Regions from separate parts of the Blautia sp. AF14-40 genome, predicted to be linked through region 1. Evidence: riboswitches for the same ligand, from Rfam matches in the RefSeq annotation. Region 1 holds a riboswitch; each other region holds the start of a gene.

Region 1 (4,195 bases):
AGTCGGTGCGGAGCATCTGCTTCATGCTGTTATCAAAGTAGCTTCTCATAAAGAGAATGACGGCTACGTTTTCAACCCTGAGGCGACGCTCGGCATCATTTTCGGCGAAGTTTCGGCTCCGTACGACAGTGAGCGTGTGCAGGCTGTTCTGGATCTGTTCTCCGGCACAGGGCTGCATTACCGGGCAACCGATTGTATTTTAGAGGAAATATGGAGCAAATTCCGGCTGAATGTCTGCAATAACCTGCCGCAGGCTATTCTCGGTGCCGGGGTCGGCTGCTACCGCGACAGTGTGCATATGAAGGCGATCAGCGACGGACTCCGCGCAGAACTGATGGCGATTGCGGAGGCAAAAGGAATTGATATCAGCAAGGCGGATGTCTCCTCGGGACGCGGAAGTGCGGTTCCGCCGACAGCGCGCTACTCGACGCTCCAGGATCTCGATGCGGGACACCATACGGAAATTGATATGTTCTCGGGTGCGCTGATCCGCATGGGAAAAGAGCTTGGAATTCCAACGCCTTACAATGAATTTACGTACCATATGATCAAAGCACTGGAAGAGAAAAACGACGGACGGTTTGACTACAGCGGAAGCGAAGAACCGCTCTGGGCGAAATAGATACGATAGGAGAATCTCACGATGAAAGAAATCAAATGGGCTGTACTCGGATGCGGTGTGATTGCAAATGAAATGGCGGTCGCACTGCAGAAAAACGGAAAGAATATTTACGCGGTCGGCAACCGGACCCATGAGAAGGCGGCTGCTTTTGCGGAGAAATATGGAATTGGAAAAGTTTACGATGATTTCCATGAGATGTTTACCGATCCGGAGGTCGATGTCATTTATATCACGACGCCGCACAACACGCATCTTGGCTTTATGAAAGAGGCGATTGCCAATGGAAAACACATTCTCGTTGAGAAATCGATTACGCTGAACAGTGACGAGCTCGACGAGGCCATAGCGCTTGCAAAAGAAAAAGATGTCATCATCGGAGAGGCAATGACGATTTACCATATGCCGATCTACAAAGAGCTGAAAAAAATTCTCGACTCCGGCCGTCTCGGCAGAGTCAATCTGATCACGATGAACTTCGGCAGTTTCAAAGAGTACAACATGAAGAACCGCTTCTTCAACCGGAATCTCGCAGGCGGCGCGATGCTTGATATTGGCGTATACGCACTCTCCTTCCTCCGCTGGTTCTTCGACTCCAAGCCGGATCAGCTCCTTTCCCAGGTAAAGCCCGCTCCGACCGGTGTGGACGAGCAGGCCGGCCTCCTTCTCACCAATCAGGAAGGACAGATGGCAAGTGTGATGCTCTCTCTCCACTCCAAACAGCCGAAACGCGGCATGGTTTCCTGTGAGAACGGATTTATCGAGATCATGGAGTACCCGCGTGCCTGGGAAGCAAAAATCACAGACGCTTCCACCGGCGAATCCGAAATCATCAAAGCCGGTGACAACGCCGATGCACTCGCCTATGAGCTCGCCGACATGGAACGCGCCATCAATGGAGATGCATCTGCCATGCACCTCGACTACACGAAGGACGTCATGGATCTGATGACCTCCTTCCGCAGAACCTGGGGCTATACGTACCCGGAGGAAGAAAAATAAAATTCGCACATCAAAAGCCCCTGCCCGGCACACATCAGATGCCGGGCAGGGGCACTTCTTTTCACCTGCAATACTCTGCAATTTTCTTTTTCAGTAATTCCGCATCAATCGGCTTTGCGATATGTACGTCCACGAGGATCAGGTCGAAGGTGTATTCCGGGCTGTCCTGGTAGAGTTCAAGCTTCTTTGTTCTTCCATCGTTTCACCCGTCTTCCACGCATATTTTATACTTCATTTTACGCTGATATTATTTTCTCTGTCAACCCAAATAACATTACATTTCCAATATTTTGCATGTCTTTTTTATTTTTCTGAATTTTTTTAAAATCTTCCGTTTTTCTCTTGCACAATTGTTTTTATGCGTATATAATTGTCTGCAGAAAGCAAAGGGGAGCTCGCGTGCGAAGCGGGCTGAGAGTAGGATGCATCTCCTAGACCCTGAACCTGATTTGGGTAATGCCAACGTAGGGAGATACGATATGCACATTTTCTGCAGATATACCTCCACGTATATCTGCTTTTTTAATCTCTATGAACACATCATCAACAGGTTCTTCCAGTACCACAAGGGAATTTGCTTCTGCAAAAATACTCACACAGGAGGAACAAAAAATTATGTTAGGCACTTGTCTTGACAATGTCAGAAAAACAACCCCTCTCGTACACAATATCACAAATTACGTTACAGTAAACGATGTCGCCAATATTCTGCTGGCATGCGGCGCAAGCCCGATCATGTCCGATGAACCGGAGGATGTCGAGGATATCACCTCCATCTGCGGCGGTCTGAACATCAACATCGGAACGCTGCACAGAACGAGCATCGACGGCATGTACCGTGCCGGTGCAAAAGCAGCTTCGCTCGGCCACAAAATCCTGCTCGATCCAGTCGGCGCAGGCGCAAGCCACTTACGTACTTCGACCGCAGTCGGACTGATGGAAAAAATCCCGTTCACCGTCATCCGCGGAAATATTTCCGAAATCAAAACACTGGCACTCGGAAGCGGAACGACAAAGGGTGTTGACGCAGACGTTGCCGATAAAGTAACAGACGAAAACCTCGACAGCGCCGTTGCTTTTGCAAAAAACTTTGCGAAAGATCACAACTGTGTTGTCGCCATCACAGGAGCGATCGACCTCGTTGCCGATGCTGACACCTGCTACGTGATCCGCAACGGACGCGCCGAGATGGGAAGCATCACCGGAACAGGCTGCCAGCTCTCCGGCATGATGACCGCTTACCTCGTTGCCAACCCGGACGAGCCGTTAAAAGCCGCTGCTGCCGCTGTCTGCGCGATGGGACTTGCCGGCGAGATCGGCTGGAGCCATATGAAACCGGAAGACGGCAACTCCACCTACCGGAACCGCATCATCGACGCCATCTGCCACATGGACGGCGAGATGCTGGAGAAAGGTGCAAAGTATGAAGTGCGATAAAAAAGGCCTGCTTTTATATGCTGTGACAGACCGCAGCTGGCTGAACGGCGAGACACTGTACAGCCAGGTGGAAAAGGCTCTGCAGGGCGGCGCAACGTTTATCCAGCTCCGCGAAAAAAATCTTGACCAGAATCACTTTATGGAAGAGGCACTGGAACTGAAAAAACTCTGTGCCGCATACCATGTTCCTTTCGTCATCAACGATAACGTGGAAATCGCAGCTAAGATGGATGCGGACGGCGTTCATGTCGGCCAGAGCGATATGGAGGCCGGCGATGTCCGTGCTAAGCTTGGCCCGGACAAGATCATCGGCGTTTCGGCGCAGACCGTGGAACAGGCCATTCTCGCCGAGCAGCGCGGGGCAGATTACCTCGGCGTCGGCGCGGTCTTCCACACCGGTTCCAAGGCGGATGCGGAGGATGTCAGCCACGAAACGCTGACTGCTATCTGCAATGCCGTTAAAATCCCTGTCATCGCCATCGGCGGCATCACACGCGATAACGTGACGGAGCTTTCCGGCAGCGGCATCTGCGGCATCGCCGTCATCAGTGCCATTTTTGCACAGAAAGACATTGTTTCCGCAACGAAGGATCTGAAAGAACAGACTCTGCGCATGCTGGAAAACAAATAATTTTACGTAACCATTCATCCTCACTCCAGGCGGCAGACTGGGGGCACCACTTTCTTTGTCGCCTGTCCAAAAAGAAAAGTAATGCAAAGGAGTAATTCTCATGGACGCGAAAAACACGAAAACAGCATTAACAATCGCGGGAAGTGATTCCAGCGGAGGCGCCGGCATTCAGGCAGACATCAAAACCATGATCACAAACGGAGTTTACGCCATGTCGGCAATTACCGCACTCACCGCCCAGAACACCACCGGAGTTTCCGGTATTTTCGATGTAACACCGGAGTTTCTGGCCGCACAGCTTGACGCCGTCTTTACGGACATCTTCCCGGACGCCGTCAAAATCGGTATGGTATCCTCCCCGGCACTGATCGAAGTCATCTCCGAACGGCTTCGCTTCTACCAGGCCAAACACATCGTTGTGGACCCGGTCCTCGTCGCTACAAGCGGCTCCGCGCTCGCTTCGGGCGGCGTGCCTGACCTGATGAAAAAACTGCTCTTTCCTCTGG
Region 2 (4,195 bases), on a different contig from region 1:
GAGAACATGTGGAACGGATGAAAAAGCTGACCTGTCCAATCGGAAATGTAGCCGTTGCATTTGCGGATGGAAATGTTATCACGATTCCCTATCAGGAACGGAGACAGCTTATGAACCGGTTTATGCCAGAGCATGGAGCCCCTAAAACAATGACTTATCTGCCGGAAAATGAGCCGGAGCTGATGATGATTCTAAAACGGGAACGCTTCAAACGCAGCTATCATGCGACAGCCGGAAATCTGGAGGAATATCTTGATAAGCTGGAAAAGACCACCCTGCGGGAAAAACTCAAAAGAGCAAAGACGGTGGTTTCAACACAGGAGGTCTCATCTCATAAAAGAGGGTTGGAACGATGAAGGGCGGGCATAACAAAAAATCCGTCCGCGTCGAATTTGTCATGTCCGAACCGGAGGCCGAACTGGTAAAAGAACGCATGGCGGAACTTGGCATTACCAACCTGTCGGCATATCTGCGAAAGATGGCCGTAGACGGTTACATCATTCACCTTGATATGGGAGATATTCAGGAAATGATCCGGCTTCTCCGCATTTGTTCCAATAACTTAAACCAATATACCAGACGGGCCAATGAGACCGGCAATATTTATGCCGCAGATATAGATGACATCCGCACCCGTCTGGACAGCCTTTGGGATGGCATGGACAAACTGATCCGGGGATTTGCAAACATTTCATAAACAGCCGGAAAGCCGTTGCTTTCTTTTTGCCGTCACGGTAAAATTTTTATAAGGGCAGATGCCCTTCTGAAAGGAGGCAAAGCGTATGCGTTTGATAGGTAAATTACTGGCACTTCCCTTTATGCTGGTTACGGGGATTCTTTATCTGGTATGTAAATTTTTAGTGGTTCTTTCCGGTGCGGTACTTGGGATTCTTTCTGGGATCATCTTTCTGGCGGCATTGGTGCTGTTCTTTGTCGCAGGATTTTTGCCGGGTCTTGCATGGCTTATGATCGCCTTTCTTATCAGTCCATACGGTCTGCCTCTGGCGGCTGCATGGCTGGTAGGGATCATTGGCGGGGCAAACAGTGCCTTAAAGGATTTTATATTTGGTTAAGCAGATTTGGCGGGGCGCATAGGCAGCCCCGCTCTTTTTCTGCAATTATAACTTCTCTGATTGGAATTAAGTTAAGGAGGTGACGAAAATAGCGACCACAAGACTGATGCCTCTGCATGTAGGAAAAGGTCGGAATATCTCTACTGCGATCTCAGATATTATTGATTATGTAGAAAATCCGCAGAAAACCGATTTTGGAAAATTCATTTATGGCTATGAGTGTGATACCCGGCTTGCTGATGCAGAGTTTCTTCTGTCCAAACGACAGTATGCAAATCTGACCGGCAGAAACCAGGGGGCGGATGATGTGATCGCCTACCATCTCCGTCAGGCATTTAAGCCCGGCGAAGTTACGCCAGAAGAAGCTAATCAGATCGGCAGGGAGCTGGCGCTAAAACTCACAAAAGGAAAACATGCCTTTGTCGTCTGTACCCATGTAGATAAGCACCATGTCCATAATCACATCATTATCAACTCTACTACACTGGACTGTCAGAAAAAATTTCGCAACTTCTGGGGCTCTACCTGGGCAATCCGGCGAATGAATGACAAGCTGTGTTTGGAGCATGGACTTTCGATTGTTGAAAATCCGAAACCCAGCCGGGAGCATTATGGCACATGGCTGGGAAATAAAAAGCAGCCTTCCTTTCAGGAGCAGATACGTATTGCTATTGATGCTGCATTAGAGGAAATGCCAAAAGATTTTGAGGAACTTCTAAAGAAGCTGGAGGCTGCCGGGATTGAAGTTAACCGTGAAAGAAAACATCTTCGGTTCCGAGTTCCGGGACAAGAAAATTATACCCGATGCGATACGCTCAAAGGCGATTATACAGAACAGGCCATCAAAGAACGAATTGCCGGTACACGGACAGTAAAATCCCACCATACTTTTTCAAAAAAACCGGTTTCCAAAGTTGGATTGCTGGTAGATATAGAGGCTGCAATCCGTTCCGGCAAAGGTCCCGGTTATGAGCGTTGGGCAAAAGTGTTCAACTTAAAACAGCTTTCCCAGGCAGTGCTCTACTTAAAAGAACATGGCGATATGGGTTATGAGGATCTTCTGGAAAAAGCCAACGCCGCTACCACTAATTTCAATACCTTATCCGTTCAAATTAAAGATTTAGAGTCAAGAATGAACGCCAATGCCGAGCTACAAAAGCAGATCGTAAACTATGCGAAAACGCGGGCTGTCTATGTAGAATATCGCAAAGCCGGGTACAGCAAAAAATACCGAATAGTACATGAGGCTGAAATTCTGCTGCACCAGGCGGCAAAGAATCATTTTGACGAGCTAGGAATCCAAAAGCTCCCCTCTGTTAAATCTCTCCGGGAGGAATACACCGATCTTCTGGAACAAAAACGGAAAGCCTATTCTGCCTATAAGCAGGCCAAAAATGATATGAAAGAACTTCATAATGTTCGGGCCAATGTGGAATACCTATTAGAGATTTCTTCCCCACCACAACCGCAGCGCAGCACAGAAAAATCCCGTCAATAAGGTTTGCTAACTTGAATTCTATAGACCTTGACTTTCCGGGACTTCTTAACTATAATAATACTCAAGCAGGGGGACTACCTTGTAGTTGAGAAGGTTAAAACCTGACCCTTTGAACCTGTTGGCTAATACCAACGCAGGGAGCTAAAGAATACAGATTCGTATTTTTTGGACATTCTCTGTTTTGGGAATGTCCTTTTTTAATTGAATAAGATATGATATGTGTTTGCGAGGGAACTGAACAAGTTGAAAAAGGTAAGACCTGACCTCTGGACCTGTCGGCTAATACCGGCGTAGGGAAGCAATTTCTTACGCTCGTATTGCGTCTGAAAGAGCTTCTAATTGTTTTAGAGGCTCTATTTTTTTATTTCAGGAGGAACAAACATGGCATTTATGAAAGACATTTTAACCCGCAACATCCCCATTTGGGAAGAATGTGCAGCTACCCCATTTGTGCAGGAAGTGCAAACTGGAAAGCTACCTCTTGAAAAGTTCAAGAGATATATGATTCAGGATAGTATCTATCTGAAAAACTATGCCCGTATATACGGCAAGGCAATTTTTCATGCTGATACATTAAGAGAAATTCAGCTTTACTATTCCATGCTGAATTTTGTAAATGATACGGAATCAGAAGTGCGTCTGGATTATCTAAAGCAGTTTTGCATGACGGATAATGATATTGAACTGATCGCTCCTCTGCCTGAAAATCAAAATTACATTGATTTCATGTTTGAGATTGCGTCACATGGAAAGAATGAAGAAATTTTAATGGCGGTTCTTCCCTGTATGCTAAGTTACAGCTATATATTCCGCAAATTGGCGGCTGTTCCTACAAGCAGACAGTCAAGATATTGGGACTTTATCAAAGATTATGCGGATGAACAATATGCAGAAAGCTGCAAAGAATGGTCTGCTTTTGCAGAGCATAAATGTGCCGGGTTATCAGTAGCAAATAAAAAGTATCTGGCTGATATTTTTGAAAAAGCAAGTTTGTTAGAGCTTGCTTTTTGGAAGATGGCCTATCGGAACGAGAGAATGGAGGAAAATGCAAAATGAAAAAAGTATTGTCCATTGCCGGATCAGATTGCAGCGGAGGTGCAGGTATTCAGGCTGATTTGAAAACTTTTTCTGCTCACGGTGTATTTGGAATGAGTGTTATTGTTTCTGTTGTTGCAGAGAACACCAGCCGTGTTATCGACATCCAAGATATTACCCCGGATATGATTGAAAAACAGATTGACGCCGTATTTGAAGATATTGAAGTGGACGCAGTAAAAATCGGTATGCTTTCTACACCAGAATGTATGAAAGCGGTGGCAAAGAAACTATTACAATATAAGCCCCAAAATGTCGTAATCGACCCGGTTATGTATGCCAAAAATGGCTGCCCATTGATGAATCCTACGGCGGTTTCCACCTTGATAGACACAGTAATTCCACTGGCCGATGTACTTACTCCGAATATTCCAGAGGCAGAGAAAATAGCAGATATGCAGATTTCCACAGTTTCAGATATGGAGGCTGCCGCAAGAAAAATATATGCCATGGGTTGTAAGGCGATTGTTGTCAAGGGTGGACATCATATAGGAAATGCTGTTGATGTCCTATTTAATGGAGAAAATTT
Region 3 (4,195 bases), on a different contig from region 1:
CGGAAGGGTTCTTGCCATGATCATCTGATATTTCATAGAGCAGAATGCCAGTTTGGTGGAAGCGGTATTTCCGCAGTGGAATCCCATGAAGGTATCTTTTAAGGTGTAATCAAATTTGCCTTTGATTTCGCTTTCATACATATCCTTCGGAACGGTGTTGTTGATGTCGAGGAGTGTTACGGTGTCTTTGGATACAACGGTTCCGATGAACTCGGACAGTGTTCCGTAGATATCTACCTCACAGGATACCGGGATGCCCATCTTGGTCAGACGGCTGTTGACATAGCAAGGAACGAATCCGAACTGTGTCTGGAATGCCGGCCAGCATTTTCCGGTCAGGGTTACGTATTTTCTGGATCCTTTGTGTGCTTCGATCCAGTCTAACAGGGTGATCTCGTACTGAGCCAGTTTCGGCAGGATTTCCGGTTTCAGGTTTCCTTCGCCGAGCTCTTTTGCCATATCTTCTACGACTGCCGGGATTCTCTCGTCGCCTGCGTGTTTGTTGAATGCTTCAAACAGGTCAAGCTCGGAGTTCTCTTCAATTTCTACGCCGAGGTTGTACAGCTGTTTGATCGGTGCGTTACATGCCAGGAAGTTGGTCGGACGCGGTCCGAAGCTGATGATTTTCAGGTTCTTAACAGCTACAACTGCAGTTGCAACCGGTACGAAATCTTTGATCATGGCTGCTACGTCTTCTGCATCGCCAACCGGGTACTCCGGAATGTATGCGTGCAGGTTGCGCAGTTTCAGGTTGTAGCTTGCGTTCAGAACGCCGCAGTATGCATCGCCGCGTCCGCCTACAAGGTCGTCGCCGGTCTCTTCTGCTGCTGCTACTACCATGCAAGGTCCGTCGAAGTATTTTACAAGCAGGGTTTCCTCGGTCTCCGGTCCGAAGTTTCCAAGGTATACAACAAGTGCATCACACTCTGCTTTTTTCAGGTCTTCGAGTGCGTTCATCATGTCGATTTCATTCTCGACGATGATTGGACATTCGTAGATTTCTCCGTCGTATGCTTTTACGACTGCTTTTCTTCTGTTCTCGGAAAGGCTGTTCGGGAAGCAGTCACGGCTTACTGCAACGATACCTAATTTGATTTCCGGTGTATTGTTGATCATTTTTGAAGATCCTCCTTTTTGGGTTTTCTTGGTTTTTGGTTTCTTTTTATGTTCAGAACTGCTCTTTTGGGGCAGTGTTTCTGATTTCTGGTTTTGTCTCTGGTTTTATTTTACCGAGAGGTTTTCTCCTTTGATGCCTGCTACGCTTCCGGCGATGTTTGCATCCGGGTGGCTTAAGAGCCATTTGTTTCTGGCGAAGAGCAGGTCGTCTTCCGGGGTGTGTTTTTCTTCCAGGGTGATGTCGGTATTGGTTCCTTTTGGAAGGACTACGACGCATTTGAAGCCGCTGGCTGCCACGTTGCATGGTGCGTAGTGGAGGGTGGTTGCGTAGACTTCAATGGTGGTTCCGGCCGGGATTAAGAAGGCCTCCATTTTGGATGAGTCGTAGGTGTGGTCTTCGGTGATGTCCTGTTCTTTTCCGAGGATCAGGATCAGGTCGGTTACGGCGATGTTGATTTCGCTGTCGCGGTGGTATTCTACGGCGTTCAGTAAATGGTTGTGGCCGTTGCAGTAGCCGATCTGGATCGGCATGCCGCCGTAGAGGCTGTCGGATACGGACTGGGCGCTTTTGCAGGCTTCGAGGCTTTCAATGGAAGGCTCGTAGACTACGTCGTCGGAACATGGGGTCTCGGACATGGCGGTGATGATGTCGCTGACGTCGAGGTCTTTGATGACTTTGCCGTACTGGCGGAATGCTTCGTCTGTTACTTTCAGAATCTGCATTGTGTTGGTGCTCCTTTCGTACAATTAGTTTAATGATTGAACTAATTGTAATATAGCACTTGTATGTACTTCTTGTCAACATGTATTTGGATGAAAAAACGGACAGGTTGACAAATAAGGGGGAGGTTGGTATACTTTAATACGTTAAAATAATATGACGCTAGGGGAGCCTTTGGCTGAGAACGTGGGACAGGGATAAGCTCACGGACCCTCACTACCTGAACGGGATAATTCCTGCGTAGGGAAGCTGGAACGTGGTTTCGGAGGTGATTCGGGACTGTGTTTTTATGTGAGCCCCTCCAAGCGGAATGCGAAGGAGGTTTTTTTATGAGTTTTTTTGTTACTGCTGACGGCGGACTGACGACGGCCGGTTATGTTGGATGCGTGGTGCTGATGGTGGCGCTGGTGGTGATTGCTTCGGTTCTTTCTGCTCAGAAGAGTAAGGGGACGGGAATGGATGCAAGGAAGCTGGCATTTTGTGCGATGGGGATGGCGCTGGCGCTTGTGACTTCGTATGTGAAGGTGTTTGAGCTGCCGTACGGGGGATCGGTTACGTTGTTTTCGATGCTGTTTATTGTGCTGATTGCGAACTGGTATGGGGCGAAGACGGGTATTCTCGTTGGTTTTGCTTATGGACTGCTGCAGTTTATCCAGGGGCCGTATGTGCTGTCGCTGTTCCAGGTGTGCTGTGATTATGTGTTTGCGTTTGCGGCGCTGGGTGTGGCCGGATTCTTTGGAAAGAAGAAAAACGGGCTGCTGATCGGGTATATTGTGGCTGTGCTGGCGAGGGGATTTTTCCATACGTTAGGCGGGTATCTGTACTGGATGGATTATATGCCGGAGAATTTCCCGCAGTCTTTGAAGGCGCTGTATCCGATTATTTACAACTACAGCTATCTGCTGGCTGAAGGTGTACTGACGGTGATTCTGATCTCGCTGCCGCCGGTGAAGAAAGCACTGCAGACGGTTGCAAGAACGGCACATGGTGCAAATTAAATAGAATTACGTGAAAAAATCCGGAAACGCATGATTTTGCGTTTCCGGATTTTTTACGTGGATATCAAAATTTACTGAGCACTCTCCTCTGCGGCTGTGTCGGCGGCGGAGCTCATGGGGGTGATGACGATGTTTTCTACGCCGATTCCGGTTTTGCGGGTTACGATGTCTTCGATCTGGGCACGCTGTTCCTCGGTTACTTCTTTCATCGGAACGACGATGTCGGCGGTTTCGCCGGTCAGGTTTACGACGACATCGTTGAAGCCTTTGGCTTCGAGGAGGAGTTCGGTTGCCGACTCTTTTTCTACGAGTTCCGTCATTTCCACCATGCTCTGGACGGCGCTCTGGCGCTCGGTTTCGGAAAGGTTGGTGTTGTTAATGATTTCATTTAAGGTGTCTTTGTTCTGGGAACGGATCTGTTCGCGGTCGATTCTGGCCTGGGCCATGTATGTAGATGCCCCGGCAAGGACTGCCTCTCCCGGCGTTTCGGTGACGGTCCGCGACGAGTCCCCTGCTGTGCCGGCATCCACCTCGTCGGTGATGTCGGTGTCCAGGCTGGAGATGTCTTTTAAAACGGTGCTGGCATCCGCCGTGGTTCCGTCTGCCTTCTCCTTCGTGGACAGGGTACTGTCAGCATAGTTGATGTATCCGGCAACGGCGATCATGATCGCAAGGGCGGTGATGATGACCTGGTTTTTCCGGAATTTTTTCTTTTTCCCGGCCGTCTTTTTCGGCGATGGTGTCTCTGCCATTTTCTCAGGTGCATTCATTTCCTGTTCTAATTTTTCCACGCATTTGACTCCTTTACTTCATTTTGACTACTTTAATCTTATTTGCGCCCACCTGAAATAATGCCATCACGGCCTCCTGAATCTCCTGTATCGTCACCGGGTTTCCCCCGCCTTCTGCGATAACGAGCACGCCGCGCACCGCCGGGTACTCCTCGGAAACCACATACGGTGTCTCGGCTCCGTTCTGTGTCTTTTCATAGACAGTTGCCTCATCCTGCGACGAGGATGTAACGCTTCCGGTCTCCTCTCCCTTCTTGTTTTCCTCCGTTGTGCTCCGCGTTGGGACATCTTTTTCCACAATCTTTTTTCCTGTGGATTCCAGCGTCACCACGACGTGCACTGCGCCCACACCGTCCATCTGGGAAAGTGCGTCACAAAGACGCTGTTCCATCTCCTCCTGCACCGATGCTCCCGCATCCCCCGCCGGACGCGCAGCCGTCTCCTGCGGCTGTTCTGTCTCCTCACCGGTCTTTTTTGTTCCCGTCGGCAGCAGCAGGACAACGCCGATTGCCGCCAGCAGGAAGTACAGCATCCACTGCTCCTTTTTCTGTTTCCGGAAAAACGCCGCT

Evidence for each region. Region 1 has a riboswitch for thiamine pyrophosphate ahead of thiM (hydroxyethylthiazole kinase). Riboswitches for the same ligand answer to the same signal wherever they lie in the genome.
Region 2: it holds a riboswitch for thiamine pyrophosphate, as region 1 does, so the genes downstream of both, DWW13_RS11240 (TenA family protein) here and thiM (hydroxyethylthiazole kinase) in region 1, are expected to answer to the same signal.
Region 3: it holds a riboswitch for thiamine pyrophosphate, as region 1 does, so the genes downstream of both, DWW13_RS12115 (energy-coupled thiamine transporter ThiT) here and thiM (hydroxyethylthiazole kinase) in region 1, are expected to answer to the same signal.

Annotation. Positions count from the first base shown of each region.
Region 1 is NZ_QUHK01000018.1:48,601-52,795, reverse strand. It holds gene DWW13_RS12765 (ketopantoate reductase family protein) at 1-622, shown strand, start outside; gene DWW13_RS12760 (Gfo/Idh/MocA family protein) at 644-1,621, shown strand; TPP riboswitch at 1,999-2,110, shown strand; gene thiM (hydroxyethylthiazole kinase) at 2,237-3,058, shown strand; gene thiE (thiamine phosphate synthase) at 3,045-3,689, shown strand; gene thiD (bifunctional hydroxymethylpyrimidine kinase/phosphomethylpyrimidine kinase) at 3,790-4,195, shown strand, end outside.
Region 2 is NZ_QUHK01000014.1:51,799-55,993, forward strand. It holds gene DWW13_RS11220 (hypothetical protein) at 1-356, shown strand, start outside; gene DWW13_RS11225 (plasmid mobilization protein) at 353-697, shown strand; gene DWW13_RS11230 (CD1845 family protein) at 783-1,073, shown strand; gene DWW13_RS11235 (relaxase/mobilization nuclease domain-containing protein) at 1,162-2,571, shown strand; TPP riboswitch at 2,629-2,728, shown strand; gene DWW13_RS11240 (TenA family protein) at 2,953-3,627, shown strand; gene thiD (bifunctional hydroxymethylpyrimidine kinase/phosphomethylpyrimidine kinase) at 3,624-4,195, shown strand, end outside.
Region 3 is NZ_QUHK01000016.1:62,468-66,662, reverse strand. It holds gene DWW13_RS12125 (L-fucose/L-arabinose isomerase family protein) at 1-1,113, opposite strand, end outside; gene DWW13_RS12120 (DUF4867 family protein) at 1,222-1,839, opposite strand; TPP riboswitch at 1,992-2,101, shown strand; gene DWW13_RS12115 (energy-coupled thiamine transporter ThiT) at 2,167-2,835, shown strand; gene DWW13_RS12110 (SpoIIIAH-like family protein) at 2,907-3,626, opposite strand; gene DWW13_RS12105 (stage III sporulation protein AG) at 3,640-4,195, opposite strand, start outside.